Bosea sp. 685: one gene and its partner. The protein of the gene in region 2 interacts with the protein of the main gene of each other region in a pairwise test. Links are inferred from orthologs where the notes say so. Each region holds a gene or a part of one and is shown on either strand. Other genes may lie near its edges.

Region 1 (15,541 bases), 480 kb from region 2 along the record:
GCTGGTCAAGAATGTGCGGCTGCCGCCGGACCGGCCGCTCGATCTCGATCTGCCCAAGCTCAAGCGCGCTTTCGTCGCTCCTCCCAAGGTCGACCGGCGCCTGGCGGCGCTTCTGCCGTCATCCTCCGAGATCAAAAGCAGTCTTTCGCCGCGATAAGCGCTCGGCCTCTGGCCGGCGCGGATTTTGGGCAGGACACCGGGAGGCAGCGCGTTTCCATGAAAACCGGACGCGCCCGCGCCAAATTTTCGTCCGCCTAACGTCGAGGGGGACATCGCCGCGGCTCTGGCGCTATCTTCGCCGCAGTGCAACATTCAGATTGCTCTGCAATACGGGGAAACGCCATGACCGCGACGAAGCCCGACGGCCAGCAGACGGCGCAGCGCGACAAGCCCACGCCACGCGACAAACCTTGGATCTTCCGCACCTATGCGGGCCATTCCGACGCCTCGGAATCCAACAGGCTCTACCGCAACAACCTCGCCAAGGGGCAGACCGGCCTCTCCGTCGCCTTCGACCTGCCGACGCAGACCGGCTACGATCCCGACCATGTGCTGGCGCGCGGCGAGGTCGGCAAGGTCGGCGTGCCGATCAGCCATCTCGGCGATATGCGGGCGTTGTTCGCCGATATCCCGCTCGCGCAGATGAACACCTCGATGACGATCAACGCGACGGCGGCCTGGCTGCTCTCGCTCTATATCGCGGTGGCCGATGAGCAGGGCGCGGCCCGTAACGCCTTGCAGGGCACGACCCAGAACGATCTCGTCAAGGAATACCTCTCGCGCGGCACCTATGTCTTCCCGCCGCGCCCCTCGATGGCGCTCACCACCGACATCGTCGTGTTCACGGCCCGAGAATTGCCGAAATGGAACCCGACCAATGTCTGCTCCTACCATCTGCAGGAGGCCGGCGCCTCGCCGGTGCAGGAACTCTCCTTCGCGCTGGCGACCGCGATCGCGCTGCTGGATTCGATCCGCGCCCGGCCGGAGGTCTCGGCCGAGGAGTTCCCCGAGGTCGTCGGGCGCATCTCGTTCTTCGTCAATGCCGGCATGCGCTTCGTCACCGAGCTCTGCAAGATGCGGGCTTTCGTCGAGCTCTGGGACGAGATCACGCTTGGCCGCTATGGCGTCGCGGATGAGGCGATGCGCCGCTTCCGCTATGGCGTGCAGGTCAATTCGCTGGGCCTGACCGAGCCCCAGCCCGAAAACAACGTCTACCGCATCCTGATCGAGATGCTGGCCGTGACGCTTTCCAAGAAGGCGCGCGCCCGGGCCGTTCAGCTCCCGGCCTGGAACGAGGCGCTGGGATTGCCGCGCCCCTTCGACCAGCAATGGTCGCTGCGCATGCAGCAGGTGCTGGCTTATGAGACCGACCTGCTCGAATTCGGCGACATCTTCGACGGCTCAACCGTGATCGACGCCAAGGTCGCCGATCTCAAGGCGGCAGCGCTCGAGGAGCTGGCGAAGATCGACGACATGGGCGGCGCGCTGGCGGCGATCGAAACCGGCTATATGAAGCAAGCGCTGGTCGAGAACGGCGCCCGCCGGATCGAGGCGATCGAGCGCGGCGAGCAGATCGTCATCGGCGTCAACAAATTCACCAATAGCGAGCCCTCCCCGCTCTCGGCCGGCGAAGGCAATGTCGTGACCGTGCCGGATTCGGTCGAGTTGGAGGCGGTCGGCCGGCTCAAGGCCTGGCGCTCGGCCCGCGACGCCAAGGCTGCGGAAGCCGCGCTGGCGGAACTGGCCTCCGCGGCGAAGGAAACGCGCAATGTCATGCCGGCCTCGATCGCCTGCGCCAAGGCCGGCGTCACCACCGGCGAATGGGCCCAGACCCTGCGCGAGATCTTTGGCGAGTACCGCGCCCCGACAGGCGTGGACACGACCAAGCTCGGCGACGATGCAGGCCTCGCCACGGTCAAGGCAGCGGTCGCCCGCGCCACCGAAAAGCTCGGCCGCCCGCCGCGCTTCCTTGTCGGCAAGCCGGGGCTCGACGGCCATTCCAACGGTGCCGAGCAGATCTCCGTGCGCGCCCGCGACGCCGGCATGGCGGTGAGCTATGGCGGCATCCGCCAGACGCCCGAGGAGATCGTGGCGCAGGCCCAGGAGACCGACGCCGACATCATCGGCCTGTCGATCCTCTCGGGCTCGCATCTGCCGCTGGTGCGTGACGTCACGGCGCGCCTGCGCGTCGCGGGCATGACCACCCCCGTCGTGGTCGGCGGCATCATCCCGCCCGATGACGAGAACGCCCTGCGCAATATGGGGGTGGCCGCGGTCTACACGCCGAAGGATTTCGCGCTCGACGGCATTATTGCCGATGTCGCGGGGCTGGCGGCGAAGGGGCGGTAGCTCCTGTCATCTCGCACGCGCTGCAGCATGCAATGCTGCTGCGCAGATGCGGGACCGTTTTCAGGACAGGGCGCCTTCTCGTCGCGCGGTCCCGTGTCTGCGCCGCGTCACTTCGTGCCGCAGCGCGCACGGGATGACACCCTAAACCATCCCTACCGTCTTCAATTGCTGATAGGCCTTCAGGATCTCCTGAAGCGTGCCTTCCCGCGAGCGGTCGCCGCCATTGGCGTCGGGGTGGAAGCGCTTCACCAGTTCCTTGTAGCGCGCCTTGATCGCGGCGGAATCGGCCGTGATGTCAAGGTTGAGAGCCTCGAGCGCCTTCCTGGCAACGACGCCGACGCGCGGTTCCGGATTGGCCGCCTCCTGGGCGCGCCGGGAGCCGAAGATGTTGAAGCCGTCCTGCACATCGGCCTCACCGCCACCCGCCACGCGCCCGCGCTGCGCCATCCGCGCCGCCTTGGAGTTGACGCCGAGCTTCCATGTCGGCCGATGGCCGATCTCCTCCTGCTTGGCGTAGGCGGCCAGCGCCTCGTCATCCATGCCGGCGAAATAATTATAGGTCGCGTTGTAGGCCTTCACATGCTCCATGCAGAACAGGAAGAACTTACCCTCGCGGCCACGCCCCTGGGGCGCGCGGAATTCGCCCACCCGGGAACAGCCGGCATGGTCGCAGCGGTGCGCATCGGATTCCTCGACCGCTTCCGCCTCGGAAGGGCCAATCCTGATACGGTCGAAAAGGCGTGAGTTGAAGTTCATGCTCGAACGGTTATGAGACGCGCAATCGGAACCGGCAAGTGCGGCGCAACATGCACCAGCCAATCCCCCCTATGACGACCGGAAGAATGTCGCGATCATGACCGCAATGGCTGAACGGATTACCAAGAAGCTGGAAAGCGCCTTGTCGCCGCAGCGCTTGAAGGTGATCGATGAATCGCACCAGCATCAGGGCCATGGTGGTTGGCGCGAAGGTGGCGAGACGCATTTCAGGGTTGATATCGTATCAGAAGCCTTTTCCGGCAAGAGCCGATTGGAGCGTCACCGCATGGTCAACGCCGCATTGGCGCAGGAATTGGCGGATGGCGTGCATGCGTTGGCGATCGTGGCGCGCGGTCCCGGCGAGGCGTGACACCGCCCTCTGGCCGCGCTTTCAGGGCGTGATCAGCCTGACCGATGGAAAATAACTTCGATAACGCTTTAGCTCGACAAGTGTTGCCGTCACAACTCGCCGCGCGTCATGGCCATGATTTCGTCCGTGCTCAGGCCCGGTCCGGCGCTGCCGCGCCATTTGTCGATCAGGCTCTCGCTCGCCGCGTGCGCCACCTTGAGCAGCACGACCCTGCCATCGGCCTCCATCCGGAAATCGACAGCGCTGCCCGGAACGATGCCGAGCCGATCGCGCACCGGCTTCGGGATCGTGACCTGGCCCTTGCTTGTGACAGTCGTTGCCATGGCAGCCTCTGTATTACCAACCATCAGGAAGGTAATACCTCACCATCTCCCACACAAACCCACGCCCGCTTGGAAGCTCTCAGCTCTCCGCCCGCTCCGGGGTGAACGCGTAGACCACGGCAGCCCCGAGCAGCAGCGCTGCAAACCCCCAATGCAGGTTGGCGAAGGTCGTGGCCGCGTCAAAGCCTGAGGCGCGCTGCGTCGCGATGAACCAGCCCGAGCCGGACTGGAGCAGAGCCGCGCCCGAGATGAACAGGAAGTTCACCGCCGTCATGCCGCGCCCGAGCAGATGGGCAGGCAAAAAGATGCGCGCATGCGCCATCAGGACCGCATAGGTGAAGCCGACAGCCCCGATCGCCGAGAACAGCACGACGGCCAGCGCAGCCGAGGAGGCTCCTATCAGCGCCAGCAAGGCGAAGGCGACCGCCGTCGCGACCGTGCCCCAGAGCACCAGCGGCTTGACCCGCCCGACCGCCTTTTCGAGCCCGCCATAGAGGAAGGCGCCGCCGACCATCGCAAGCGCCATCGCGGTCGCGGCATTGCCGGCGGTGATGGCGTCGAAACCATGGACGTCGCCCATGAAGGGAGCGATCCACAAGCCCCGTGCCGTCGCCACGATGGCGTAGCCGATCAGGGTGATCGGTGCGAGCAACCAGAGCGGCCGCAATCGCAGGATACTGGCAAGCCCCTCGACCAGGCCCTCAGCCTTGCCGGACGCGCTTTCGGCCCGTGGCGGATCGCGCAGCAGCATAGCGGCCAGCAGCGTCGCTATCAGGAAGCAGGCCGCCACCGCCAGCATCGCCGTCCGCCAGCCATAATGCGCCGAAGCGACCGCCAGCGGCCCCGCCGCGAGGATATTGCCGAGCGAGCCGAGGCCGATCAGCACCGAAGTCAGGAAGGCGAAGCGCGCCGGCTCCGCCGTTCGTGCGAACAGGAACAGCGAAGCCATGAAGATCGGCGCGCAACCGATGCCGATCAGCGCCATGGCGAACGTCCCCGCCAGGGCATTGCTCGCCATGGCGAAGAGAAAGGCGCCGACCGAGCCGACCGCCATCGCGACCGAGACGGTTCGCCGCGGCCCAAGCCGGTCGAGCGCCCAGCCGATCGGAAATTGCGAGACCGCGAAGGCGATGAACCAGGCCGCACCGAGAAAGCCGAGTTCACGCGGCCCTATCCCTAAGTCCGCCATCACCGGATTGGCGATGACGCTCAGGAACGACCGGTAGAAGATCGAGAGGAAATAGGCCGGCAGCAGCGCGAAGAAGACGGTCACGGGACGAACCGACGCATCGGCTGCCTCACTTGATCCGCTCGAGCACCGAGACGTAGTTGGCGACCGCCGCACCGCCCATGTTGAAGATGCCGCCTAGCTTGGCGTCATGCACCTGCATGCCCTCCGGCGCCTCGCCGACGAGCTGCATCGCGCTCAGCACATGCATCGAGACGCCGGTCGCGCCGATCGGATGGCCCTTGGCCTTGAGACCGCCGGAGACATTGACCGGCAGCTTGCCGTCCTTCTGGGTCCAGCCTTCCTTGATGGCGCGCGCGCCGTCGCCTTCCCGGGTCAGGCCCATCGCCTCATATTCGATGAGTTCGGCGATGGTGAAGCAGTCATGCGTCTCGACGAAGGAGAGATCGTCGAGCGTGACGCCAGCCTGCGCCAGCGCCTGCTTCCAGGCCACGGTGCAGCCTTCGAACTTCAGGATGTCGCGCCGCGACAGCGGCAGGAAGTCCTGGACATGGGCCATGCCGCGGAAACCGACGGCGCGGCGCATGCCCATCGCGGTCTCCGTATCGGCCAGCACGATGGCTGCCGCGCCGTCAGAGACCAGCGAGCAATCCGTGCGCTTCAACGGACCGGCGACGTAAGGGTTCTTCTCGCTCTCCTCGCGACAGAAAGCGTAGCCCAAATCCTTGCGCATCTGCGCATAGGGGTTCTCGACGCCGTTCTTGTGGTTCTTGGCGGCGATCATCGCCAGCGCGTCCGACTGGTCGCCATGGCGCTGGAAATAGGCGGCCGCGATCTGGCCGAAGACGCCGGCGAAGCCGCCGGTCGTCTCGCCCTCCTCCTTGAGATAGGAGGCCTTCAACAGAAACTTGCCGATATCGGCGGAGGGCGTCTTGGTCATCTGCTCGACACCGACGACGAGCACGATCTTGGCGTCGCCGGCCCTGATCGCGCGGGCGCCCTGATGCACGGCGGCGGAACCGGTGGCGCAGGCGTTCTCGACGCGGGTGGTCGGCTTGAAGCGCAGCGCCGGATCGGCCTGCAGCACGAGCGAAGCGGTGAAATCCTGCGCGGAGAAGCCGGCATTGTAGTGCCCGAGCACGATCTCATCGACCTGGTCGGCCGTGATCCCGGCATCGACCAGCGCATCAATGGCGACCCGCACGATCAGGCTTTCAATGGTCTCGGCATCCTGCTTGCCGAACGGCGTATGGGCCCAGCCGACGATCGCAGCGCTCATGACATTCTCCCTAAAAACCAGCTTTTCAGTCTAATTGCGCTTCGCAAGCGCACCCTGCAAGCCGGCAGAAGCGCATTTCTACCGTGCACGGAAAGAGGGGCCACGATGCGGACCTCGAGACGGGTTTTCGAGCGAAGTGGACACCGGTTCGCGTGAAGAAAACACGTCAAAACAAAGAGCTGGAGCTGTTGAACGATCCAATTGGATCGGAAACCGCTCCAGAAACGGGTTTTATCGTCTCATTGCCGATTAAAATCGGAACGAAGCCCTTAGGAAATCGCCAGCAACAACAGCGCCCCGACGCCGAGAACGATCAGCGCCATTCCCATGAGCTCGCGGCGGCTCGTGCCTTCCGCGAAGATGCGGCGCGAGGCGATCTGCGCCAGCGGCACTTCGATCAGCGCAAGCGTGCGAACATTCGCGGCGCTGGTCAGCGAGAAGCCGAGGAACCAGCATTGCGAGGCGGCAGCGCCCAGAAAGCCCGCCGAGAGCGAACGGCGCCAGTTGCGCAGGCTCATGACCAGGGCCGGGCGGTTCGCGACCAGCATGTAGAGCGTCAGCAGCACGGTCTGGAGCGTCAGGCCAAGCGCCAGGATCGTCGTGGCGCGGATGAAGAAGCCGCCCTCCGGCAAGGCCTGGATCGCGCCACGAAAGCCGATCGCCGACAGCGCGAAGAAGGCTCCCGAGCCGATGCCGAGCACAGCCGGGCGCATGCCGGCAGCCGTCAGTTTCTGGCCGGGCTTCCAGGACACGACGATGACGCCGATCGTCGCGACGATGATCGCTGAGAACTTCCCCCAGCCAAGCGGATCGCCCAGCAGCAGCGCCCCGAAGATCGCCACCTGCACCGGCTCGGTCTTGGTGTAGGCGGTGGTTACGGCGAAGGAATGCGTGCGCATCGCTGCCAGCATCAGCGCGGTCGCGGCGATCTGCGCCAGCGCGCCGCCGAGCGCGAAGGCAAGCACCTTGCCGTCGATCGCCGGCGGCAGCCGGGCCGTGACGAGGCAGACCAAAACCAGGAACAGCAGCGCGAAGGGCAGGCCGAACAGGAAGCGCACCTGCGTTGCGCCGACGACGCCGATGATGTCGGTCAGCGAGCGCTGCGTCAGGTTGCGCGCGGTCTGCAGGAGAGAGGCCGCGATCGTCGCGGGAATCCAGAGAAGGGCGAGGCTCACGCGGCTTAATCCATCACAAGGGCAGAGGCCTTTTGGACCCCTGGCCGCGACTAGGCAAATCGCTCCGCTCCGGGTAGGTATGCGTCTGCGGGCGGACAAAAAACTCCGCCGTCTCGAAAATGCCGCACGCGTCGCGTTGAACCCGCCAGTCTCCGTCTCCGCGTCCCCACAGGTTCAAGACCGCACGATGATCTCATCCCGCCTTGCCGCCGTCCTCGCCTTTGGCCTTGTTCTCACTGGCCCCGCAGCGGCTGGCACCAGCCTCGTGATCGACGCATCGAGCGGCGCGGTTCTCTCCGCCGAGAATCCGAGCCAGGCCTGGCACCCGGCTTCGACGACTAAGATGATGACGACCTATCTCGCCCTGAAGGCCGTGCGTGATCGGCGGCTCGGCCTGGAGACCGCGATCCCGGTCTCGAAGCTTGCGGCCAGCCAGCCGCGCGTCAAAGTCTATATCAAGGCCGGGCAGGAGATCACGCTCGACAACGCCTTGCGCATCATGCTGGTCAAATCGGCCAACGACATCGCTTATGTCGTCGCCGAGGGCGTCGGCGGCAATGTCGAGACCTTTGTCGGCATGATGAATGCGGAAGCTGCGCGGCTGGGCATGCGCGACACCCATTTCGTCAATCCCAATGGCTGGCACAGCCCCGACCAGCAGGTCAGCGCGCGCGATCTCGCCATCCTCGCCATGGCGCTGATGCGCGAATTCCCGGATTACGCCGACTACTGGAACACCGCCTCGGTCCAGCTCGGCAAGCAGGTGCTGAACAACACCAACGGGCTCGTCGGCCGCTATTCCGGCATCAACGGCATGAAGACCGGCTTCGTCTGCGCCTCGGGCTTCAATGTGGTCGCAACCGCGACGCGCGGCGGCCGCACCTTGATCGCGGTTGTGCTGGGCGCGCTCTCGGGCGCCGAGCGCACCGTGAAGGCCGCGCAGCTGCTGGATGAAGGCTTCGGCAAATGGGGCGGGCTCGGCTACGACGTCGCCTCCCTTCCCGCCAGCGGAACCCGCGCGCCCAATATCTGCGACGATGTCCGCCGCAAGGGCGGCGGAGCGGCTCTGGCCGATGATGTCGACGTTTCCGGGCCGATCTCCGCCCTGACGACGGCAGGCGGGGTCGGCGGCAACGCCGATGGCGCCGGCGACCGCTTCCTGGCCATGAGCCCGCAGCCGCGCGCAACCGGCGCCATGGCGTCGCGGGCACCGTCAGGCCGCATCGTACTGGGCCCGCGCGCCGAGACCACGCCCGTTCCCGTCGCCTTCGGCCGCACGGCGGGTTCTGCCTCCGCCCCGCTCGCAGCCAATGCCACGGGCCGGCCCGACAGCCAGTTCGCGCGCGGCGCGGCACCCGTGATCGCGCCCGACAAGCCTGTCGCAGCCAGCCTGTTCGGCGGCGGCACGCCGGGCCTGTTCAGCGACACGCGGCCCCGCACGGCCTCCAGCAATGGCGGCATCCCGGGAGCGACCACCGCCTTCGCGCCGACGGGTGGCGCAGCACAACCGCCGGCCGACGCCTTCCAGGCCGGACCTCTCAAGCTCCAGGGCGCCGTGCAGCCGGGCAAGGCGACGGCCTCGAGCCTGCGCCCCGGTGCAGCTGCCGGCATCAGGGCGGCGGGCCGCCCGCCGGCCAAGCCCCTGCTCGCCAAACCCAAAAGCGACAGCAAGACCGACCCCAAGAGCGAGGCGGAAAAGGCCAAGCCCGGCCCAACCGCAGCCAAACTCCAGCCCGCCAAGCCGCCGGCGAAGACCAAGGCTACGCCTGCACCCAAGCCCAAGCCGAACGACGACGCCTGAGCAGGATGTCTTGACCGCCGATCGCGACCGCGCCGCCAGGCAGCACGGGTTCCTCTTCGCCCTCGGCTCGGCGGCCGCATACGGTACCAATATCGTCAGCGCCCAGATCGCCGGGCAAGCCGGCCTGAGCGGGCCGCTGCTGGTGTTCTACCGCGTCTTCCTGATGTTGGCGCTCGCCAGCCTGGCCGCCCTGCTCTGGCGCGCCTCGCTCGCCGTGCCGCGCGGCGAGCGCCGGGCGCTGGCCCTGTTCGGCTTCGCCAGCGCCGGGGTCGGCTGCGCCTATCTCTCGTCGGTCGCCTTCGTCCCGGTCAGCGTCGCTGCCGTCGTTTTCTACACTTTCCCGATCCTGATCATCCTGGCCGAGCCCCTGCTCACCTCGGCCCGCTTCAGCCCGGACCGGCTGGCGGTGGCCTTGCTCGCCTTTGCCGGGGTCGCGCTGGTGGTCGGGCCGGACCTGCACGGCCTCGACCCGCGCGGGCTCGCCCTGGCTCTGGCGGCAAGCGTGCTCGCCGCGACACAGTTCTTCGCTGCCAACGCCAGCCCCGCCACCCCGCTGCTACCCAGGCTGTTCTGGTCACATCTGATGATTCTGCCGATCGCCGCTGGCATCCTCACCATCACGGGCGGCTTCCTTTCGCCCGGCGCGCTGGCGCTCGCGCCCGCCGCGGTCGCGGTGACGATCGGCGGCTACCTGATCGGCTTCCTGCTCCAGGTCCTGGCGCTGATGCGCGTCGCTCCCGGAAATGCCGGCCTCGCCTTTTGCGCCGAGCCAGTCTTCGCAGTCGCGGTCGCTGCCCTCATGCTCGGCGAGCGTCTCGGCACCCTGCAATATGCCGGCGGCACCCTTGTCGTGGCCGCGATCATGGCTAATGTAATACTAGAACAAAAGCGACGCCCCTTGGCGCCTGCCTGAAGCCAGAAGCCCAGACGCATGACCGGCCCCGACACCAGACCCACGCCAATCGCGCTGACCCTGCTGACCGGCTTCCTCGGGGCGGGCAAGACGACGCTGCTGAACCGCCTGCTCAAGGACGAGGCGCTCTCCGAGACCGTCGTCATCGTCAATGAATTCGGCGAGGTCGGCCTCGACCACCTGATGATCGAGGGCGTCGAGGAGAACATGATCCTGCTCGCCTCCGGCTGCCTCTGCTGCACGATCCGCGACGATCTCATCGGCACGCTGGAGGATCTGCTGCGCCGCCGGGACAATGGCCGGATCGCGCCGTTCCAGCGCGTGGTGATCGAGACGACAGGCCTCGCCGACCCCGCGCCGATCCTGAACGTGCTGATCAACCACCCCTATCTCGCCATGCGCTTCAAGCTCGACGGCGTGGTGACGCTGGTCGACGCCGTCAACGGCATGGCGACGCTCGACGCCCATGAGGAAGCGGTGAAGCAGGTCGTCGCGGCCGACCGCCTCATCCTGACCAAGGCCGACCTCGCCCCCGACGAGGCCGAACTCGCGCCTCTGCGCGACAGGCTGGCCGCACTCAACCCGGGCATCACCCTGCTGAAGCCGGATGCAGCGGCGAAGGCGCTCGTCGGCTCCGGCCTCTACGATCTCGCCGAGCGCCCGCAGATGCTACGGCAATGGCTTGCCGATGAGGCCCTGGGCGAGGCCGATCACCATCATGGCCAGGACCATGCTCATGTCGGCCATGCTCATGACGACCATCACGGACACGGCCATCACCATCATCACGGGCATGACCATCACGATGTGAACCGGCATGACGCCAGCATCCGCGCCTTCGCGCTCACAGCCGATGCGCCGATCGCGCAGGCGACCTTCGATCTGTTCTGGACCCTGCTGCGCTCGACGCATGGCCCAAAGCTGCTGCGCTTGAAGGGGCTGGTGAACCTCGCCGAGCATCCCGGGCAGCCCATGCTGGTCCATGCCGTCCAGCAGATCCTGCACCCGCCGCTCATGCTCGAGGCCTGGCCGGATGCCGACCATCGCTCCCGGCTCGTGCTCATTGTCAAAGATATCGACCCAAGCGTGGTGGAGCGGCTCTGGGCCGCCTTTCTCGGGCAGACAAGTCACACCAGGGCTTCCACCCCCGGCCGCAACGTCACGGCCTGAGACGGGAGCCTTACGGCCCCGTTCTTGAAATCCTCACCGCCAGGGATCGCTCCCGACGTCGCGCCGTGCCGTTCCGGTACAAGCCCGCGCCGGAACGATCCAGCACAGCGGCGGGCAGGATCGGATGAACCAGATCATCGCTTTGAAGGGCGTCTCCCCGGACAGCTCCACAGCCTATGCCGCACCGGGCCGGACCCCGGACGCGGCCATCACGACCGAGATCCGCCTGCTCTCCGCCTGCGGCGAGATCAGGCAGGCCTGGACGGAGCTCGCCGCGCGGGCGCTCGAGCCCAATCTGTTCTTCGAGCCGGATTTCGCGCTCGCGGCAGCCCAACACCTCATCGCCTTCCGCGACGTCGCGGTGCTGCTCGCCTGGCAGGCACCAACTGGTTCCTCGCAGCGACGCCTTCTCGGCCTGATCCCCTGCTTTCCACGCAACCGGCTCTTCGTGCCCGACGAATTGATCGGCTTCTCCGATCCGCGCATCTTCAATGGCGCGCCATTGCTCGACGCCGCACAGGCGCAAGCGGTCCTCGCAGCCGTGCTGAGCCTGCGCCAGGGCTGGGTGCTGGAGGGGCGCGGGCTCGTTCTGCGCCAGATCGACATGGCAGGCCCCCTGATCGCACCGATCCGGCGCGCGGCCGAAACGCTCAGGTTGAGCACGACCTTGAGCCCTGCGAACCTGCCGATTCCGCGGCGACATGGCGTACCGACGCCCAATGATATCGAGGCGATGCAGCACGCTTTGGCGCGGCGCGGCAAACTCGAACTGGTCGAAGCCACATCGCGCATAGAACTGCGCGACGCGGTCGAGATCCTGCTGGCAATGGAGGCTTCCGGCCCGAAAGGCCGCGCCGGCAAGGCGGTTTTGCAAGACACCCGCGAGGTCGGCTTCCTGCGCGCGATGACGCGGGCGCTTGCCCGCTCCAGGCAGTGCCGCGTCGCCTTGCTGACGCTGGACGGACGGCCGATCGCCGGTGCGCTGGTCATCGGGCGGGCGAAGGACGGTTGGCTCTACATGGCCGCGCGCGACGAGAGCGAAGCGCCCTTCTTTCCCGGGCAAGTCCTGTTCGCACTGATGCGGCAAGCGGCGCCGGACCGGACGATCCTGCAGCCGAAGCCGCCAACCAGCGGAGCGGACGCCGTTAGTTTCGGCGAAGTGCGGCTTTCGCCTCGGACCACAGGCAAGCCACGCGATCTCGCCGGCCGGGCGCGCGCGGCGCTGCGGCGCGGCCTCAGGCTTCCGCCCGCAAGAGCCGCCGGATGATCTTGCCGGTGGTGGTGAGCGGCAACTCGTCGCGAAACGCGATCTCGCGCGGATATTCATGCGCGGAAAGCCGCTTGCGCACGAAGGCCTGAAGCTCGGCGGCGAGCGCCTCGGACGGCTCGCGGCCGGCTTTCAACACGACGAAGGCCTTGACGATCTCGGTCCTGAGCGCATCGGGCTTGCCGACGACAGCCGCAAGCGACACCGCCTCATGCTTCAGCAGGCAATCCTCGATCTCGCCCGGCCCGATGCGATAGCCCGACGAGGTGATGACGTCGTCGTCGCGACCGATGAAGCGGACATAGCCTTCCGCATCCTGCACGCCCTGATCGCCGGTCGTCATCCAGTCGCCGATGAATTTTTCTGCCGTCGCCTCGGGCTTGCGCCAATAACCCAGGAACATCACCGGGTCGGGCCGCCTGACCGCGATCTGGCCCTCCTCATCGGCCGCGCAGACGGAGCCGTCGGGGCGGATGATCGCAACGTCATGACCCGGCACCGCCTTGCCGATGCTGCCCGGCCGGCTGACGCCGATCGCAGCGCAGGAGGCGAGCACGAGATTGCACTCGGTCTGGCCATAGGCCTCGTTGACGGTGAGCCCCAATGCTTCGCGTCCCCAGGCCAGGGTCTCGGCGCCCAATGCCTCCCCGGCCGAAGCGATCGTGCGCAGCCTGAGCGCGAAGCGCTCGCGCGGCCTGTCGACGCTGCGCAGCATCCTGAGCGCAGTCGGCGGCACGAAGGCGTTGCGGATGCCGAGATCGGCGATCAGGCGATAGGCCTCCTCCGGCTCGAAGCGCGTTACCGGCCGCGCCACGACGGCGACGCCGAAATGCAAGCTGGGCAACAGCATGTTGAGCAAGCCGCCGGCCCAGGCCCAATCGGCCGGGGTCCAGGCGAGATCGCCCGGTTGCGGCAGGAATTCATGCGGCATCTGCACGCCCGGCAGATGGCCCGGCAGGACCCGGTGGCCATGCAGCGCGCCCTTGGGATTGCCGGTGGTGCCGGAGGTGTAGATCATCAGAGCCGGGTCGTCGGGACCGGTGTCGACGGCGGTGAAATCCGGGCTCGCCTGCGCCAGCAGGCTTCCCCAATCCTGCGCCGCGCCCTGCGCGCCATCGGTCGAGATCACCAAACCGAGTTCGGGCAGCGGCTCGGCGATCTGCCCGACCTTGATGAGCCCGGCCGCATCCGTGATCAGAACCCTGGCGGCGGCGTCGCCCAGCCGATAGGCCAGCGCATCGACCCCGAACAGCGCCGCCAAGGGCACAGCGATGGCGCCGAGCTTGTAGGCGGCGAGATGGGCGGTCAGAACGCTGCGCCCCTGCGGCAGCAGGATCGCAATCCGGTCGCCCCGTTCGACGCCGCGCGCCCGCAACGCATTGGCAAGCCGGTTCGACTGCTCGCGCAGATGCCCGAAGCTGACCGGGCTCACGCGCCAGTCCTGTGAGACCTCGATGATCGCGGTACGCTGCGGCTCGGCCGCCGCCCAGCGGTCGCAGATGTCGACAGCGATGTTGTAGCGAGCCGGGATGCGCCAGCGGAAGGCCGCACGCAAGCCGTCATAGTCGCGCAGATCGGGCAGTATCAAAGCAATGGGGTCCGGCGAAAAGGCGCGGCACGATAGGCAGAGCGCCTTGCCCTGTCACCCTGGCGCTGGGTCAGGTCGGTCGCAGCAAGGGAAGACCGCTCAGAATTGCCGCTCCGCGACCGGCGGCAGGAACGCGTCCGTGAACGCATCGCCCGCTCTTGCCTTGTCCTTGAAGCTGTAGGTCAGGCTGATCTGGTCAAGCGCGCGCTCCCAGCGCGCCTTGTCGATGCCGCCGAACCCGTTCGCCTTGGCGAAAGGCGTCACCACATTCTGCTCGAGCGTCATCTTCAGGCGCTCCAGCTCGACCTCGACCCTGGCGACATCGTTGCGCTTGATCACCAGTTGCGCGCCGAGATCGGGATCGGCGACCGTGTCCTTGAAGCTCCTGGCGAGCGCCCGCAGCAGGCCACGCAGCGCCTCGGGCTTCTCCGCCAGGAATTTGGGCGAGACCATGATGGCGTTGCCGTAGAGCTCGACGCCATAATCGGCCATCAGCATGACGACGATGTCGTCGACCGGGACGCCGCGCGACTTCAGGTTGATATAGGAAGAGTTGGCGTAGCCGAACACGGCGTCGACCTCACCCGAGGCCAGCATCGGCTCGCGCACGGGGAAGCCGACATTCTCCAGCCGCATCTTGCTGTCGTCGAGCTTGTTGATCGTCTTGAAGATCGGCCATTGCGCGAAAGCCGCGTCGGCGGCGGGCGCGCCGAACTTGCGGCCTTCCAGGCTCTTCACATCGGCGCTCACGCCGCGGCTCTTGCGCCCGACGATCGCGAAGGGTGGCTTGTCATAGACCATCATCACGGCCTTGAGATCGACGCCGGGGTTCTCGTCGCGATAGCGGATCAGCGAGTTCACGTCGCCGAAGCCGACATCATAGGCGCCCGACGCCACCTTCGGGACCGCCTCGCGCGAGCCGTTTCCGGTCTCGATCACAACATCGAGCCCCTCGGCTTTGAAATACCCCTTCTCGAGCCCCATCAGGAACAGAGCAGCCGGCCCCTCGAACCGCCAGTCGAGCATGAAGCGCACGGCCGTCTGCGCCTGGGCTGGCTGGATCATCACCATGGGCGCGGTCACCGCGAGCAGGAAGGCTGCGCCGAGGCGGGCGATGCCACGTCGGGACAACGCCACGGCCGGGGCATGCAAAGGCTTAGGCATCTCGAACTCCGGAGGAACGGACGGGTGCGGACCTGGCTCAACGTAGAGATCGAACCGGCGACCGGCGGGCCGAACGATCATGCCTCCAAACTGGCCGAGCCACACGACAGGTCAAGTACAAAGCGCCCTTTGCGCAAGCAGAACGCGAAGAAAAAAGCGGCGTTCCGCTCGATCAGGCTTTTCGTATTCGGACGGCA
Region 2 (15,602 bases):
CCGGCTAAAGGCCGAGCCCACTCTCGAGGCGCGTGTCGACCAGGCCCTGACCTGGCTCGCCGAGGATGGCGCCGTCCTCTCGGACGCGCTCATCGCCCTGCTCGCCGGGCTGGAAGCCGAAGGCCCGGCCATCCTGGTCGTCGACATGGTCGAGCAGGGACTGGACCAGGCCACGCAGGAGGCCGTGATCGCCCATCTGCGCCGCCGTGGCTCAAGCGGGAGGCCGCTCTTCCTGCTCACGCGCTCCTGCGCGATCCTGGATCTCGCTGCCATTGGCCCCGACGAGGCGATCATCCTCTGCCCCGCCAATCACAGCCCACCGAGCCGTGTCGCCCCCTATCCCGGTGCACCGGGCTATGAGGCCGTCGCGACCTGCCTGGCCTCGCCCGAGGTGCGGGCGCGGACGGAGGGCGTCATCGCCTGGCGGCCGCAGGTGGCGTGATGCCCGTGCCTTGCCATCTCATCGGCGCGTTGATCAGCCTCTCGGCGACATCCGTGCCGGCGCGCCGCCGCGCTCCGGGCCCGTGAATTGCCCCATCAAGACGACGATGATGCAACCGCCGGCCGGGCCCGCGGCAGGAACATGGCGAGCAGCCCGACAGCCGGCAACCAGGCGCAGAGCCCGAACACCCTGACGATGCCGATCTGGTCGGCGAGCGCGCCGATCCCCGCCGCAGCGATGCCGCCCAGACCGAAGGAGAGGCCGTAGAACAGCCCGCCGACGAGGCCGATGCGGTGCGGCACGAGGTCGATCGCATAGATCAGGATCGCCGAGAAGGCGCTCGCCATGATGAAGCTGATGACGACGCTGAGCGCGCCGGTCCAGAACAGATCGGCATAGGGCAGGATCAGCGCGAAGGGCAGCGAGCCCAGGATCGAGAGCCAGATCACACGGTAGCGGCCGATCCTGTCGCCGATCATGCCGCCGACGATCACACCGAGCGCGCCGACGACGAGATAGAGGAACAGCATGATCTGCGAGAGCTGGATCTCGATGCCGAAGCGCTCGATCAGGTAGAAGGTGTAATAGGAGCTGAAAGCCGAGGTGTAGCCGTTCTTCGACATCAGCAGCACGATCAGCATCGTCATCGCCAGGATGACCTTCGCCTTCGGCAGGCCGTGGCTGGCGCTCTCCTCGACATGGTCCTTGGAGGATTTCTGGTCGCGGCGCAGCGCCGAATAGCGCGCGCCAAGCCAGCCCATCACCAGCATGGCGACAAGTACCACCCCGGAGAACCAGGACAGGCTTTCCTGCCCGCGCGGCACCACGATGGCCGCGGCCAGCAGCGGGCCGGTTGCGTAGCCGACATGGCCGCCGACCTGGAACACGCCCTGCGCCAGCCCCTGCCGGCCAGCCGCCGCATGGCGCGCCATGCGCGTCGCCTCGGGGTGGAACACGGCGGACCCCAACCCGATCAGCGCAGCCCCGACCAGCACGACCGCATAGCTGTGCGCATGGGAGAGCAGCAGCAGCCCGGCCAGCGTTCCGCACATGCCGGCGACCATCGCATAGGGCCAGGGCTTGCGGTCGGTGACGTAGCCGAGCAGCGGCTGCAGCAGCGACGACGTCACCTGGAAGGCCAGCGTGATGAAGCCGACCTGGAGGAAGTCGAGCCGGTAGGCTTCCTTGATCAGCGGATACAGCGCCGGGATCATCGACTGCACGAGGTCGTTCAGCAGATGGGCCAGGCTCAGCGCCAGCAGCACCGGAAGCAACGGGCGCCGCGCAGCAGCAGTGGGCATCGGGATCGTGGCCATGACTGACGCATGATCCCACGCGGGGGCGCGGTCAACATTCCGGCGCGGCGCTCAGAGCATGGCGCCTATCGCGCCCAGGCCGTGCTGCGGTGCAAAAAAGCCGTCTTCGGCAAGCCCCCATCAGCATTTGCCGCCCCATCGGCATTTGCCGCCGAAACTGATATCGCGGGCGCAAGATTCCTTCGATCCGCAGCCAAGTCCTGCCCAGCCAAGTCCCGCCGAACCATGACCTCCCGCAGCGCCACCTTCATCGGCTTCATCGCCATCCTGCTCTGGTCGACGCTGGCGCTGTTCGCCGCCATGTCCGGCCGGGTGCCGCCGTTCCAGCTTGTCGGCATGACCTTCGTCATCGGCGGGCTGCTGATCCTTTCGATCGCCGCAGCGCGCGGGACGCTGCGCCGCGTCATGCCGACTCCGGCCTCCTTCGCACTCGGACTCTACGGACCCTTCGGCGACACGGCGCTCTATTATGCCGCGATGAAAACCGCGCCGGCGGCCGAGGCCAATCTGATCCATTATCTCTGGCCGCTGCTGATCGTGCTGTTTGCAGCCCTGCTGCCGGGCGGCCGCTTGAAGCCGCGCCACCTCATCGGCGCACTGATCGGGCTCGCAGCGACCGCTTTGCTGATCTCGGGCGGCCTCGGCACCGGCGGCGGCATCTCGCTCGGCCATGGACTGGCGGCGCTCGGCGCTTTCGTTTGGGCAAGCTATTCCGTGGTCTCGCGCCGCTTCAGCACCGTGCCCTCCGAGAGTCTCAGCATCACCATGCTCGGTTGCGCGATCCCCGCCTTCGCCTGCCATTTCGCCTTCGAGACGACCCTGTGGTCGCTGACATCAGTCGAATGGGGCGGCGTGCTCGGGCTCGGCCTCGGCGCGATCGGGCTTGCCTTCGTCGTCTGGGACATCGGCATGAAGAAGGGCGATGTCGCCCTGCTCGGCGTCGCCTCCTACGCCGCCCCGGTGCTCTCGACGATCATTCTGGTGATCGCCGGTTATGCACCCGCAAGCTGGCTCTTGGCGGCGTCCTGCCTGCTGATCGTGGTCGGGGCGCTGGTGGCAAGCTGGGGACGGCGCCCCACTTGAGAGAAGCGCACGGGGAACCCCCTCCGGGAGGGAGAGGGCAGGGTGAGGGGTAGGCCGTTTGACGCTTGATCTCGACCTCACCGTTGCTTTGCCGTGAGATCGACACTGCGCTGGTTCAGGGGCCTACACATCAACCCTGCCCCTCTCACTGAACTCGGGCCTGCCCGAGTTCAGCACTCAGAGTGTCGAAGTCGGGTAGACCCGACTTCGATGCAGGAGAGGGGTTCCCCGCGCTTCACGATTCCGGAAGAGCTCAATTCCGCCTGAGCAGGCGCTCCAGATAATCGAGTTCCTCGCTCGGCCGCGACGGGTCGCCGAGACGCCGCCTCAACTCGTCCAGGATGCGGCGCGCGCGCTGTGTCGCGCTCTCATCGGCGCCGGGTACGCGGACACGACCATCGGCCCAGTCGCGCTGGCGCTGCGGCCGGCCCAGCGGATCCTCGCGGCCGCGCTGCTGCGCCGAAGGGCGTCCGGCCGGACGGCCATCGGGCTCGCCGAAGGCGCCCTCGGTGCCGTCACCCTCGCCGGGCTGGCCCTGCATCTGCTGGGCGAGGTTCTGGCCGCCCTTGCGCAGGGCTTCCAGGGCACGCCCTTGCGAGTCGAGCGCGCCTTCGCCCTGGCCCTGGCCGAGCTGGCCCTCGGCCTCGCGCATCGCGTCTTCGGCCTCGCCGAGCTCGCTCTGGCTGGGGGCGCCCATGCCTTGCATGCGCCGCTGCAATTCCTGCAGACGCTCGCGCAGGGCCTGCTGGCGCTCGGACAGGCTCTGGCCTTGTCCCTGCCCCTGCTGGCCCTCGCCGTCCTGTCCCTCTTCGCCTTCGCCCTGGTCGCCGGGTTGTTGGCCAGGCTGCTGGCCACGCTGCCCGCGCTGGCCCTGTTGTCCTTGCTGGCGTTGTCCCTGACCGGGGCGCGCCTGCTGCTGGCCAGGGCGCTGCCCGCGCTGGGTCCGGTTCTGGCGCTGCTGCTCCTGCTGATAGGTCTCGTCGCGCAGTCCCTGCTGCTCGCGCGTCATCTTGTCGAGCTCGCCCAGCGCCTGGTTCATCTCGCGCTGGCGCTGGTCCTGCTGGCCGGGGCGCGCCATCTGGAGATTGTTGAGCATCTGGTTGAGCTCTTCCATCAGGCGCTGCGCCTCGGCCATGTCGCCGCGCTTCGAGAGTTCCTCGATACGGTTGAGCATGTTCTGCAGGTCGCGCGGCGTCACAGAGCGGAAATTCTCCGGCAGCTGCGCCGATTTCTGATCGCCATTCTGCTGCTGGCGCTGCATCTGCTCGGCGAGCTGGCGCATGAAGCGGTCCATCGCCCGCCGCATCTCCTCGGTGAGCTTCTTGATCTCCTCCTCGGAGGCGCCGCGCTCGAGCGCCTGCTGGAGGTTTTCCTGCGCCGCCCGCAAGGCGCGCTCAGCGTCGGACAGGTCGCCATCCTCGAGCTGCAGCGCCATCGCCCACATCAGGTCGGCGACGTCGCGCAATTGGTCGTCGCTGGCCGAACGGCGCAGCCGCTCGGCGATCATCCGCATGCCGAGATAGACGCCGGTCTCCTTCAGGAACAGCTCGGGCTCGATCAGCAGCGCGTCCATGGCGAGCTGGACCTTGCTCCGGGTCTCGATATCCATGACCAGCTTGCGGCGCTGTTCGACCAGGGACTTGGCGAGCGGCTTGGTGAAGGTGCGTTGCGGCAGCGTGACCTCGACCGGCTCGCTGCGCCCCTCCTGGCCGGCATCATCGCGCGCGACCAGCGTCATCCTGACCTTGGCGCCAGCCCAGGGATGAGCCGAGAAATCGACCGTGCTCTTCATCTCCTCCTCGCCGGTCGGCGAAGAGGGTGTGCTGAGCGACTGCTTGGGCGGCTCGACCAGCGAACGCCCGACCGAGGGTGGGCCGGGCCGCGAGACCAGAACCTCGACCGAGGCGACGCCGTAATCATCCTTGGCGCGGTAGCTCAGCCCGAGCCCGCCGCTCTGCGCGCCCGTGATCGGCTTGGGCGGCTCGATGAAGCTGATCTCCGGCGGCTGGTCGGGTACGGCATTGAGATGCAGCGTCGTATTGGGGGCGCCGCTGCCGGTGAGCCGCAGCGTGCCGTTGCCGGCCAACGTATAGCGCTTCTCCAGCACAGCAGGAGCGTTCCCCGCCGCCGGCTTCGCCTCCTTGGCGTCGGCCGCGGGCAGCGCGTCGAGCCGGCCCGTGGTCGCGACATCCATGCCCGACTTGCCGGCGATGCGGACGACGACGACGGATTTCTCGGGCGCGCTGAAATTGGGGCTCGCCAGCTTGGCGAAGTCGATCAGGATCGGCGGCAGGCGCGTATAGGCCGGCGGATCGATCCAGGCGTCGATGCGGGTGGCGGGCGCGGCCGAGGCCGACCCGCGCCAGTCGAAGGCAGCATTGAGGCGCGGCCCAGCCTCGTGGCCGGCGACGAAGAAGGCGGTGATCGCCGCGAGCAGCGGGACGGCGCGCAAGGCAAGGCGGTCGCGCCCGGCCATGAGCGGATGCGGGGCCGCGAGCTTGAGCCCGGCGACCTGCCGGCTCTGGCGCTCGACATGTAGCTTCCACAACGCCTGCGAGACCGGGTCGCCCGAGCCGACGGCAAGGCTATCCTCCAGCGAGGAGGCCGGGCGATGGCCGCCCTCGAGCGAATGGTCGAGCCGCGAAAGCCCGTCGCGCCGGGTCGGCAGCGGCATCGTCGCGACATGCCACAGGCTCGCCGCCAGACCCGCAAGGAACAGGATGACGCCGAGCGCGCGGCCCTGCCAGGGCAGCAGCGTCCACAGGCCAAACCATGAGAGCGCCAGGAAGGCGAGGATGATGCCGACCGCCAGCCAAAGCCGCGGCCAGGCCCGCTCCCAACCGAGCGAAAGCCGTGAGGCGGTCGTGAGCCGGCCGAGCCGCTGCCGGATGCCCTCGATCGGATCAGACGCCTTGCGGCGCTCAGCCTCATTCATGCCGTCGCTCCGAGCTGCCTGCGCACCATCCTGAACCTTCGCCACTCGACACACGCTAACACGTGAATGTGGCAAGGCCAGAGCGAAGGCGCGCCGCCCACAGGGGCCTCAGCGCATCGTGATCGACGGGCTCAGGCCAGCCAGGGCGGTGCACGATCCGTGCCGAGAAGCTCCTCATAGCTCTGGCGCGGCCGGGTCACCGCGAATTGCCCGCCTTTCACCAACACTTCCGGAACGAGCAGGCGCTGGTTGTAGGTCGAGGCCATGCTGGCGCCATAGGCGCCGGCGGTCATGAAGGCGATCAAATCGTCGGGCTTCTGCGCGGCCAGGACGCGCCCGGTCGTGAAGGTGTCACCTGATTCGCAGACCGGTCCGACCACGTCATAAGCGATGCGGCTTGCATCCGCAGCCGGCTCGGACACCGGCCAGATCTCGTGATAGGCCTCGTACATCGCCGGCCGCATCAGGTCGTTCATCGCGGCGTCGACCACCAGGAACTGCTTGGTCGGACGCGGATTGAGATACAAGACCCGCGTCAGCAGGATGCCGGCATTGCCGACGATCAGGCGGCCCGGCTCGAAGCCGAGCTCGACATCGAGCCCCTTGGTGACCCGTCCGACCATGGCGGCATAGGCTTCGATCAGATCGGGACCGTAGTCGAAATCCTTCGGAATCTCGTAAGGGATGCCGAGCCCGCCGCCAAGATCGAGCCGCTCGACGCGGTGGCCCTCACTGCGCAGGCTTCCGACCAGCGTCGCCATCTTGATATAGGCCGCCTCGAATGAATCGGTCTCGCGGATCTGGCTGCCGATATGGAGCGCGAGCCCCATCATCCTGACGCCTGGTATATTGGCGGCGCGGGCATAAAGCCTGCCGACCTCCTCGAAGGAGACGCCGAACTTGTTCTCGGACGAGCCCGTGGTGATCTTGGCATGGCCGCCGGCGCCGATATCGGGATTGACCCTAAACACCGCCTCCTGACGCCTGCCGAGCGAGGCCGCGACGCGCGAAAGCAGATCGAGCTCGCCCTCGGTCTCGATATTGACCTGATAGATTCCGGCCCCAACCGCGAAGCGCAGTTCGCTCTCGCTCTTGCCGACGCCGGAGAAGACGATCTTCTCGGGCGGGAAGCCGGCGGCGAGCGCCTTGCGGACCTCGCCCTCTGATACCGTATCGACCCCGGCCCCGAGCGCGGCCAGCGTCTTCAGCACGCCGAGATTGCCGTTGGCCTTCAACGCATAGAAGACATGGGCCACTCCGGCCGGAGCATTCGCCTTAACGGCGGCCGCGAACAGGCGGTAATGCCGCTCGATCGTGGCGGAGGAATAGACATAGACCGGCGTGCCGACCTCGGCCGCGATCTGCCTGAGATCGACATCCTCGGCGAAAAGCGAGCCGTCGCGATAGTTGAAATGATGCATGGGGCGCTCAGTGCCTGTTCGAGAATGCCGATGGCCCTCGCCAAGGAGCTATTCCGGCCGGAATAGCATCTCGAAGCGCGAGGGCTCGCGTTTCAAAAGCTTCGTTTTAGAGCAGGATGCGAAAAAGTGGGAACCGGTTCTTCGCGTCGATCCTGCTCTAACTCTTTGATGAGAGACGGATTCAGATCTCGGACGGGATCACTTCGTGATGCCGTCTGACATCATCCGGCTCTAGAGAATCGGATCGAGCGCGAAGCTCTTTTCCGGAATCGTGAAGTTCCGGTCCGCTTTCGGCGGCTTGCCGAATGGCGCGCCACCGGCCTGGACCTCGGCTTGCTGCTGCTCATCCCCACCGATGTCGCGGTCGGGCAAGTCGAGTGCGCTCGTCGCCTTCGGCGGCGCCTCCAACGGCCCCCTGCGGCCGCAGGCGGTCAAGGCAAGTCCGAGCAAGCCGGCCAGAACGATGGCGCGGCCCAATTTCAGGCTGGAATGCGGCACGAAAGGAAACCCTCGGACGAAGCGTGGTGGAGACTGTAGCGAATGGAGCAACCTGTTGCGAGCTTTTGAAGGCGCTGCAACCTCATTCTCGGGCGCAACCCTCGGGTCCGGCCTTTTTGGCCGGCCCAGGGAGAGGCTCCGCGCAGGCCAGGCCACCTGGCGGAGAAGCCAAGGCCAAGCCCGAGCCTGACGATTTCGTCAGCCGCGCTCCTTCGCAAGCCGCCTGAGCCAGGACTTCGCCTGCCGGCGGACATTGACCGGAGCCGTACCGCCATAGCTGACGCGGCTTTTCACCGACTGCGTCACGCCAAGCACGGCGAAGACCGCCTCCGTGATCTTGGGCTCGGCCTCCTGCATCTCGGCGAGCGTCAGTTTTTCCAACCCGACGCCCTTGGCTGAAGCGATGCCGACGAGCCGGCCGGTGACGTGATGTGCGTCGCGGAACGGCATCTTGAGCACGCGAACGAGCCAGTCGGCGAGGTCGGTCGCGGTGGCGTAGCCTAGCCCGGCCGCCTTCTTCATCACCTTCAGGTCCGGTTCCATGTCGCGCACCATGCCGGCCATGGCGGCAAGGCAGAGCGAGAGCGTCTGGAGGGCGTCGAAGGTCCCTTCCTTGTCCTCCTGCATGTCCTTGGAATAGGTCAGCGGCAGGCCCTTCATCATCGTCAGCATGGCTTGCAGCGCACCGAAAACCCGGCCCGCCTTGCCGCGAACCAGCTCGGCGGCATCGGGATTGCGCTTTTGCGGCATGATCGAGGAGCCGGTCGAGAACTTGTCGGAGAGCTTGACGAAGCCGAATTGCGGCGTCGCCCAAAGCACGATCTCCTCGGCGAGCCGCGAGAGATGCATGGCGCAGATCGAGGCTGCCGACAAAGTCTCGAGCACGAAATCGCGATCCGAGACCGAATCGAGCGAATTCGCCGTCGGGCGGTCGAAGTCGAGCGCCTTCGCGGTCATATGGCGGTCGATCGGGAAGGAGGTGCCCGCAAGCGCCGCAGCCCCCAGCGGGCACTCGTTGAGGCGCTGACGCGCATCGCGGACGCGGCCGCGATCGCGCGACAGCATCTCGACATAGGCCAGCAGGTGATGGCCGAAAGTGACCGGCTGAGCCGATTGCAGATGGGTGAAGCCCGGCATCACCGCGCCGGAATGGAGATCGGCCTTCTCGGCCAAGGCGAGCTGGAGATCGGCCATCTGCTCGTCGATGGCGTCGAGCGTGTCGCGGACCCAGAGCCGCATATCGGTCGCGACCTGGTCGTTGCGCGAGCGCGCTGTGTGCAGACGGCCAGCCGCGGCGCCGATCCTGTCCTTCAGGCTCGACTCGACATTCATATGGACGTCCTCAAGCGCGCGCGAGAACGTGAAGCTCCCCGCCTCGATCTCGCCCTCGACGCTCTTGAGTCCGGCGCTGATGGCGGCCACATCGTCCTTGGTCAGGATGCCGGTCTCGCCCAGCATCGCCGCATGCGCGAGCGAGCCTCGGATATCCTGCCGCCACAGGCGCTTGTCGAAATCGATGGAGGCGTTGATCTCCTCCATGATGGCGTCGGGACCCGTGGCGAAACGCCCACCCCACATGCGATTGCTCACGGCGGTCTTTCCTGATTTCAAAGGACGTATGATGACGTCTGGAACGAAGATAGGTCTGGCCCTCGGGGTCGTGGCGGCGCTCGGCCTCGCGGGCATGGCGGCCTTCTACTCCGGCCAGGGCCGTGCCGGCAATTCCGCTTCTTGCGGCGCAGCAGCGGCGCGGGCGGCGAAGATGCAGCCTTTGGCGCAGGGCGAGGTCGCCGCCGTCGAGGTTCGGACGAGCCCGCAGCCGGCACCCGATCTCGCCTTCGAAGGCCCCGACGGTCAGCCGACGACGCTCGCGGCCTTCAGGGGCAAGACCGTGCTCGTCAATCTCTGGGCGACCTGGTGCGCGCCCTGCCTCAAGGAGATGCCGGCGCTCGACGCCCTGCAGGGCGCATTTGGTGGGCCTGATTTCGCGGTGGTCGCGATCAACATCGACACGCGCAATCTCGACAAGCCGAAATCCTGGCTCGCCGAGAACAAGGTCACGCGCCTGCCCTATTACGCCGACGCCCAGGCCAAGGTCTTCCAGGACCTGCGCGCTGCGCGGAAGATCGAAGGCATGCCGGTGAGCCTGCTGGTCGATCCGCAAGGGTGCGAACTCGGCATGATCCAGGGGCCGGCGGAGTGGGCGAGCGCCGATGCCAAGGCGCTGATCGCCGCTGCCATGGGGCGCTGAATAAAGCGGCTTCGACACGGATAGCGCAGCCGGTTCGCTTATCCGCAGACGGCAAGGCAGGCATCCGCTTGCCTTGCTGTTCGAGTTGTGATCGACCGATCATAATCCAAGGCTAATCACGACTGCAGTTCATCTGCGGGAGCGCGCGCTCATCGATGACTGGTGGAGGATAAAATTGCTGAATTCTAACAAAAACTATTTCAACCATAGCGCTCAGCGCTACGTTGCCGCGCTGTTCGTGGCATTTGCTGTCGGCTTCGGAGCTTGCCCGAACGCCCTCGCTCAAGATCGACAGGCCATCGCCGGCACCAGCGTCTCGCTCGTCGCGCCAAAAGGCTTCGTCCCGGCGACCGGCTTCGCGGGCCTTGCAAACCAGGCCACGCAGGCAAGCGTCCTGATCATGGAAATGCCGGCAGTCGCCCACCCCCAGCTCGTTCCGCTGTTCTCCGACATGGCGACGGCCAAGACCAACTTCGCCAAGCAGAATATCGCCATCGCCAGCATCGACGAAGTGGCCACCGCGGGCGGCGACAAGGCGCCGGTGATCAGCGGAACGCAGACCGCCGGCGGCGCTCGCCTCGACAAATGGATCGGCCTGTTCAAGGGGGAGAAGACCGTGATGGTCACGGTCCAGGCTCCGCAGGCCGCGAAGCTCGGGCATGCCACGATCCTGGCCCTGATGTCGTCGGTCTCGCTCGGCAAGGAGCCGACGCTGGCGGAAAGGCTCGCCGTCCTCCCCTTCACCCTCACACCGGCCGAACCGTTCCGGGTCGTCGATACGATCGCCGGCTCCGGCGTGCTGATGACGGCCGGCGAACTCAATACCGATCCCGCCGGCAAACAGCCGCTGCTGATCGTCGCCTACCAGCTCTCCGCCCCGACGGCAGCGAGCACGCTCGAAGCGACGGCGGAAGCTACGCTGAGACAGACGCGCGATTACCGGACAGCCAAGATCACGGCCCGCGAGCGCACCCGCTTCGCCGGCACCGACGGGTTGTTGCTGTCAGGCACATTCGACCATGCCAATGGGACCACCAAACGGTTCGTGCAGTATATGGCGTTCGACCCCAAGGGCCGCTTCCTCCGCATGATCGCCTCAGCCGACGACGCCAGCTTCGAAAAGCTGCAGCCGACGATCGCGGCGATTGCCGGCAGCGTGGCCTTCGCGGCCGGACAATAGGCCGGCAGCGGTAGCGTGGACCGCTTGCATCGATTGCCTCCCGCTTGCAGCTGCGCCATACGCTGCCGGCCATGACCTACACTATCGGCCTCGCCACCACCTTCCACGACCCTGCCCTCGCCATCATCGGCCCCGATGGCGAGGTCGTCTTCGCCGAGGCGACCGAGCGCTATCTGCAATATAAGCGCGCTCCCAATTGCGAGCCGGATTCCGTGCAGCGCATGGAAGGGCTGCTCAAGCGCTATGTCCCCGCGGACGCCGAGGTCCGGATCGCCACGAGCTGGAGCGAGGATTTCACCGGCTTCCTCGACCAAATGAGCCGCGCCGGCTCCTTCTCGCTCGACGCCCTGCTCAAGCTCTCGCCCGAACTCAACCGCTCGCTGGTGCCCGAGCGCACCGAGCGCGCGCTGATCGCCTCGCTGCATCTGGGCCAGCAGCGCGCGGGCCTCGGCACGCTGCTCGGGCTCGACCGCGCTTTCGGCAAGGCCAATGTCACCGGCCTGACGCGCTACGACCACCATCTCAGCCACGCCGCCTATGCCTGCTGGTCCTCGCCCTTCACCGACGCTGCCTGCCTGATCGTCGACGGCATGGGCGAGACCGGGGCTTCGGCAATATTCGCACTCGCGGACGGCAAGATCACCGAGGTGAAGCGCCATCGCGGACGTGAGTCGATCGGCTTCTATTTCGGCCTCGTCACCGACCTTGCCGGCTTCGACCAGGCCAAGGGCGAGGAATGGAAGATCATGGGGCTCGCGCCCTATGGCAGAGCCGACGCCGCGCTGATGGCGCTGCTGCGCCGGCTCTACCGGGTCGATGGCCACAAGCTCTCCTTCGCGGATGCCGCGACGGTGCGCGAGGTCAGCGCCGAGATCCTGGCGCTGCGCCCGACCGATGCGCTCGATCAGGGCTGGGCCGATCTCGCCCGCTGCGGCCAGGACGTCTTCGCCGAGATGATGGAGGCGCTGCTCTCCGAAACCGCCGCGCTGGTACCGGCAGAGAATCTCGTGCTCGCCGGCGGCTGCGCGCTGAACTCCTCCTTCAACGGCAAGATCGTCGGACGCCACGGCTTCGCCCGCGTCCATGTCCCATCCGCGCCGGCCGATGACGGCAACGCGATCGGTGCGGCCTGGCTCGCCCATGCGCAGGCCAATCCGGACTGGCGCGCGCCTGAGGGCCCGCAATCGCCCTATCTCGGCTCGACCGTCTCGACCGAGCCGCTGGAGCGCATGGCGGCCTGGGAGCCGCGCCTGAGAAAGCTTGACCCCAACGAGGTCGCCCCCCTCACCGCGCAATTGCTAGCCGAGGGCAAGCTGATCGGCTGGGTCCAGGGCAAGGCCGAGTTCGGCCCGCGCTCGCTCGGCAACCGTTCGATCCTGGCCGATCCGCGCCCTGCCAACGCCAAGGACCTGCTCAACGCCAAGGTGAAATATCGCGAAGCCTTCCGCCCCTTCGCGCCCTCGATCCTGGCCGAGCACGGGCCGGACTGGTTCGAGAACTACCAGGACGCGCCCTATATGGAGCGCACATTGGTTTGGAAGCGGGCTGTGCGCGCTCGCGTGCCGGCCGTGGTCCACGAGGATGCGACCGGCCGGCTCCAGAGCGTCACGGTGGAGCGCAATCCGCGCTATCACGCGCTGATCCAGGCCTTCCATGCGCTGACCGGCGTGCCGGTGGTGCTGAACACCTCCTTCAACATCATGGGCAAGCCGATCCTGCACACGGCGGAGGACGCGATCCTGATGTTCTATACGAGCGGCCTCGACGCGCTGGTGGTAGAGGACTGGCTTCTGGTGAAGTGATCCAACCCATCAGCAAGAAGCGTTGGCAGACAGCCGCGACTGGCCGCATTCTCCGCGCAAGAAGGAGATAGCCATGCTACAACTGCGCCCGAACTGCGAATGCTGCGACCGCGACCTGGCGCCTAACGCGCGCGACGCGATGATCTGCACCTTCGAATGCACCTTCTGCGCGGACTGTGCCGATACGCGCTTCCAGGGCGCCTGCCCGAATTGCGGCGGCGAACTGGTGCGCCGGCCGGTCAGGCCAGCAAGCAAGCTGGAGACATATCCGGCCTCGCAGGAGCGCGTGAGGAAGCCGCATCCGGAATGCGCGGCGGCTTGAACGGCACCTGCATATGGGGATGATCGATCGGGCAAGGAGCGCGCAATGACGTCCGCACCCGTCCTCTATGGCGCGCCCTACAGTGTTTATGTCCGGGCAGTCCGGTTGGCGCTCGAAGAAAAGGGTGTGCCGTATCGGCTGGAGCCGATCGATGTCTTTGCCGAAACCGGGCCGCCGGCTGCCTTGCTCGAGAGGCAACCTTTCGGCCGCATACCCGCCTTCGAGCATGACGGCTTCAAGCTGTACGAGGCGGGAGCGATCGAGCGCTATGTCGATGAGGCGTTTCCGGGACCGGCCCTGCAGCCCTCCGCTCCGCGCGAGCGGGCCAGGGTCAATCAGGTGATCAGCATCCTCGACTCATACGCCTACCGCACTCTGGTCTGGGATATCTATGTGGAGCGCGTGTCCAATCCGAGGAAGGGCCGTTCGCCCGACGAGGCACGCATCCAGGCGGCACTGCCGAAAGCCCGGCTCTGCCTGCGCGCCATCGGCGATCTGATGGATGGCGGCCCCTGCCTCGCCGGCGCCGTGCTCACATCGGCCGATCTGCATGCCGCGCCGATGTTCGCTTATTTCACGCTGGCGCCGGAAGCCGACCAGTTGCTCGCTGATGAGCCAGCGATCAAGGCCTGGTGGGCGGGAATGAACCAAAGGCCCGCCATGCATGCAACTGCGCCGCCAGCCTGAAGGGCCCTGCGGCTTGGAGAGCGCCAGTAGCCTGCCGCGCGCAGGCGAGAGGCGGGCCTTGGTGGGCCGAGAACGAGCCCTCAGCTCGCCTGCTTGACCGTGATGCCCTTCTCCTCGAAGAGCGTCTGGAGTTCGCCGGCCTGGAACATCTCGCGGGTGATGTCGCAGCCGCCGATGAACTCGCCCTTGACGTAGAGCTGCGGGATCGTCGGCCAGTTCGAATAGGCCTTGATGCCTTCGCGGATTTCCTGGTCCTCAAGCACGTTGACGCCCTTATAGGGCACCCCGAGATAGCCGAGGATCTGCGCGACCTGGCCGGAAAAGCCGCACATCGGGAATTGCGGCGTGCCCTTCATGAAGACCACGACATCGTTGGACTTCACTTCGGCATCGATGCGGGCGTTGACGTCGCTCATGATCTGATCTCCTGAGGCGGGTTCAAGGCCCGCTGGCAAGGACTGCTGGAATGGTCTTGCTCTAATTCTGGGGAAGCGAAGTCGTCAGCGCAAGGGCGTGCAGCACGCCGCCCATGTTTCCCTTGAGCGCGGCATAGACCATCTGGTGCTGCTGCACCCGGCTCTTGCCGGCAAAGGCCGACGAGGTCACGGTCGCCGCGTAATGGTCGCCGTCACCAGCGAGATCCTTGATCTCGACGGTGGCGTCGGGCAACGCCGCCTTGATCATCGCCTCGATATCATGCGCATCCATCGCCATCGTGGCTCTCCTCAGGCGGCTTGGCCTGCCATATAGGCAGGCAGCCAGGTTTCATGCGCGGATTTCAGGGCCGCAACCGCGATCGCCGCCTCGCCGGGAAGGGCAAGCGCATCCCCGCCGGTCTTGCCGAGCGCGAGTGCGGAAACGCCGGCCGCCTTGAGCTCGGCAAGCACCCCGACGGCCGAAGCCGCCGGCACCGTGACAAGATAGCGCGCCTGATCCTCGCCGAAGAGCACGGCATGGGCAGGGCCATCCGGCAGGGCGTCGATCGTCGCCCCGACGCTGCCCGCCATCGCCATCTCGGCCAGCGCGACGGCAAGGCCGCCATCCGACAGGTCATGGCAGGCAGTGACGCGCTGGGCGGTGATCAGCGCCCGCACGGCATCGCCATTCCTGCGCTCGATCGCGAGATCGACCGGCGGCGGCGCGCCCTCTTCCCGCCCGCAGATTGTGGCGAGATAAGCCGACTGGCCAAGCCAGCCCGAGGTCTCGCCGACCAGGATGATGGTCTCGCCCGCGGCCTTGAAGGCGACGGTCGCATGCTTGGTCACATCCGCCAGCACGCCGACGCCGCCGATGGTCGGGGTCGGCAGGATCGAGACGCCATTGGTCTCGTTGTAGAGCGAGACATTGCCGGAAACGACCGGGAAATCGAGCGCCTTGCAGGCGGCCCCGATGCCCCGGATAGCACCGACGAGCTGGCCCATCACCTCGGGGCGCTCGGGATTGCCGAAATTCAGGTTGTCGGTGATGGCGAGCGGCGTCGCGCCCACGGCAGTGAGGTTGCGCCAGGCTTCGGCCACCGCCTGCTTGCCGCCCTCGAACGGATCGGCTTCGCAATAGCGCGGCGTCACATCGGCCGTCATGGCGAGGCCCTTGGGCCCGTCCTCGATGCGGATCAGGCCGGAATCGCCGCCGGGCGTGATCACCGAATTACCCAGGATCAGCGTG

What was found.
Region 1: the proteins of grxD (region 2) and RMR04_RS05430 interact in binary tests that used the Escherichia coli proteins (3 or more experiments, as listed by UniProt). The link is inferred for Bosea sp. 685 from one-to-one orthologs.

What each region holds. Positions count from the first base shown.
Region 1 is NZ_CP134779.1:927,108-942,648, reverse strand. What follows is about bases 1,983-4,838. They hold RMR04_RS05430 (BolA family protein), read left to right. Parts: upstream 1,983-3,202; coding sequence 3,203-3,475; downstream 3,476-4,838. Other genes in these bases: RMR04_RS05420 (MFS transporter), read right to left, coding at 3,878-4,838; RMR04_RS05425 (AbrB/MazE/SpoVT family DNA-binding domain-containing protein), read right to left, coding at 3,565-3,798; RMR04_RS05435 (J domain-containing protein), read right to left, coding at 2,491-3,105; RMR04_RS05440 (methylmalonyl-CoA mutase family protein), read left to right, coding at 1,983-2,349. In the rest of the region: more of RMR04_RS05440, read left to right, coding at 343-1,982; more of RMR04_RS05420, read right to left, coding at 4,839-5,071; RMR04_RS05415 (acetyl-CoA acetyltransferase), read right to left, coding at 5,097-6,266; RMR04_RS05410 (DMT family transporter), read right to left, coding at 6,536-7,441; RMR04_RS05405 (serine hydrolase), read left to right, coding at 7,629-9,242; RMR04_RS05400 (DMT family transporter), read left to right, coding at 9,253-10,155; RMR04_RS05395 (CobW family GTP-binding protein), read left to right, coding at 10,174-11,325; RMR04_RS05390 (GNAT family N-acetyltransferase), read left to right, coding at 11,450-12,592; RMR04_RS05385 (acyl-CoA synthetase), read right to left, coding at 12,561-14,177; RMR04_RS05380 (ABC transporter substrate-binding protein), read right to left, coding at 14,280-15,344; RMR04_RS05375 (hypothetical protein), read left to right, coding at 15,369-15,541. UniProt on the Escherichia coli protein: Transcriptional regulator that plays an important role in general stress response. Has many effects on cell morphology, cell growth and cell division. Acts by regulating the transcription of many genes, including dacA (PBP-5), dacC (PBP-6), ampC and mreB.
Region 2 is NZ_CP134779.1:461,202-476,803, reverse strand. Bases 12,686-15,602 are described here. They hold grxD (Grx4 family monothiol glutaredoxin), read right to left. Parts: upstream 14,354-15,602; coding sequence 14,018-14,353; downstream 12,686-14,017. Other genes in these bases: purL (phosphoribosylformylglycinamidine synthase subunit PurL), read right to left, coding at 14,663-15,602; RMR04_RS03310 (BolA family protein), read right to left, coding at 14,415-14,651; RMR04_RS03320 (glutathione S-transferase family protein), read left to right, coding at 13,296-13,937; RMR04_RS03325 (DUF1272 domain-containing protein), read left to right, coding at 13,002-13,250; RMR04_RS03330 (carbamoyltransferase family protein), read left to right, coding at 12,686-12,928. Outside these bases: RMR04_RS03375 (MerR family transcriptional regulator), read left to right, coding at 1-442; RMR04_RS03370 (MFS transporter), read right to left, coding at 538-1,758; RMR04_RS03365 (aromatic amino acid exporter YddG), read left to right, coding at 1,984-2,841; RMR04_RS03360 (TIGR02302 family protein), read right to left, coding at 3,095-5,776; lysA (diaminopimelate decarboxylase), read right to left, coding at 5,908-7,197; LPS translocon maturation chaperone LptM, read right to left, coding at 7,429-7,695; argH (argininosuccinate lyase), read right to left, coding at 7,894-9,285; thiol:disulfide interchange protein TlpA, read left to right, coding at 9,317-9,946; RMR04_RS03335 (hypothetical protein), read left to right, coding at 10,122-11,126; more of RMR04_RS03330, read left to right, coding at 11,198-12,685. UniProt on the Escherichia coli protein: Monothiol glutaredoxin involved in the biogenesis of iron-sulfur clusters.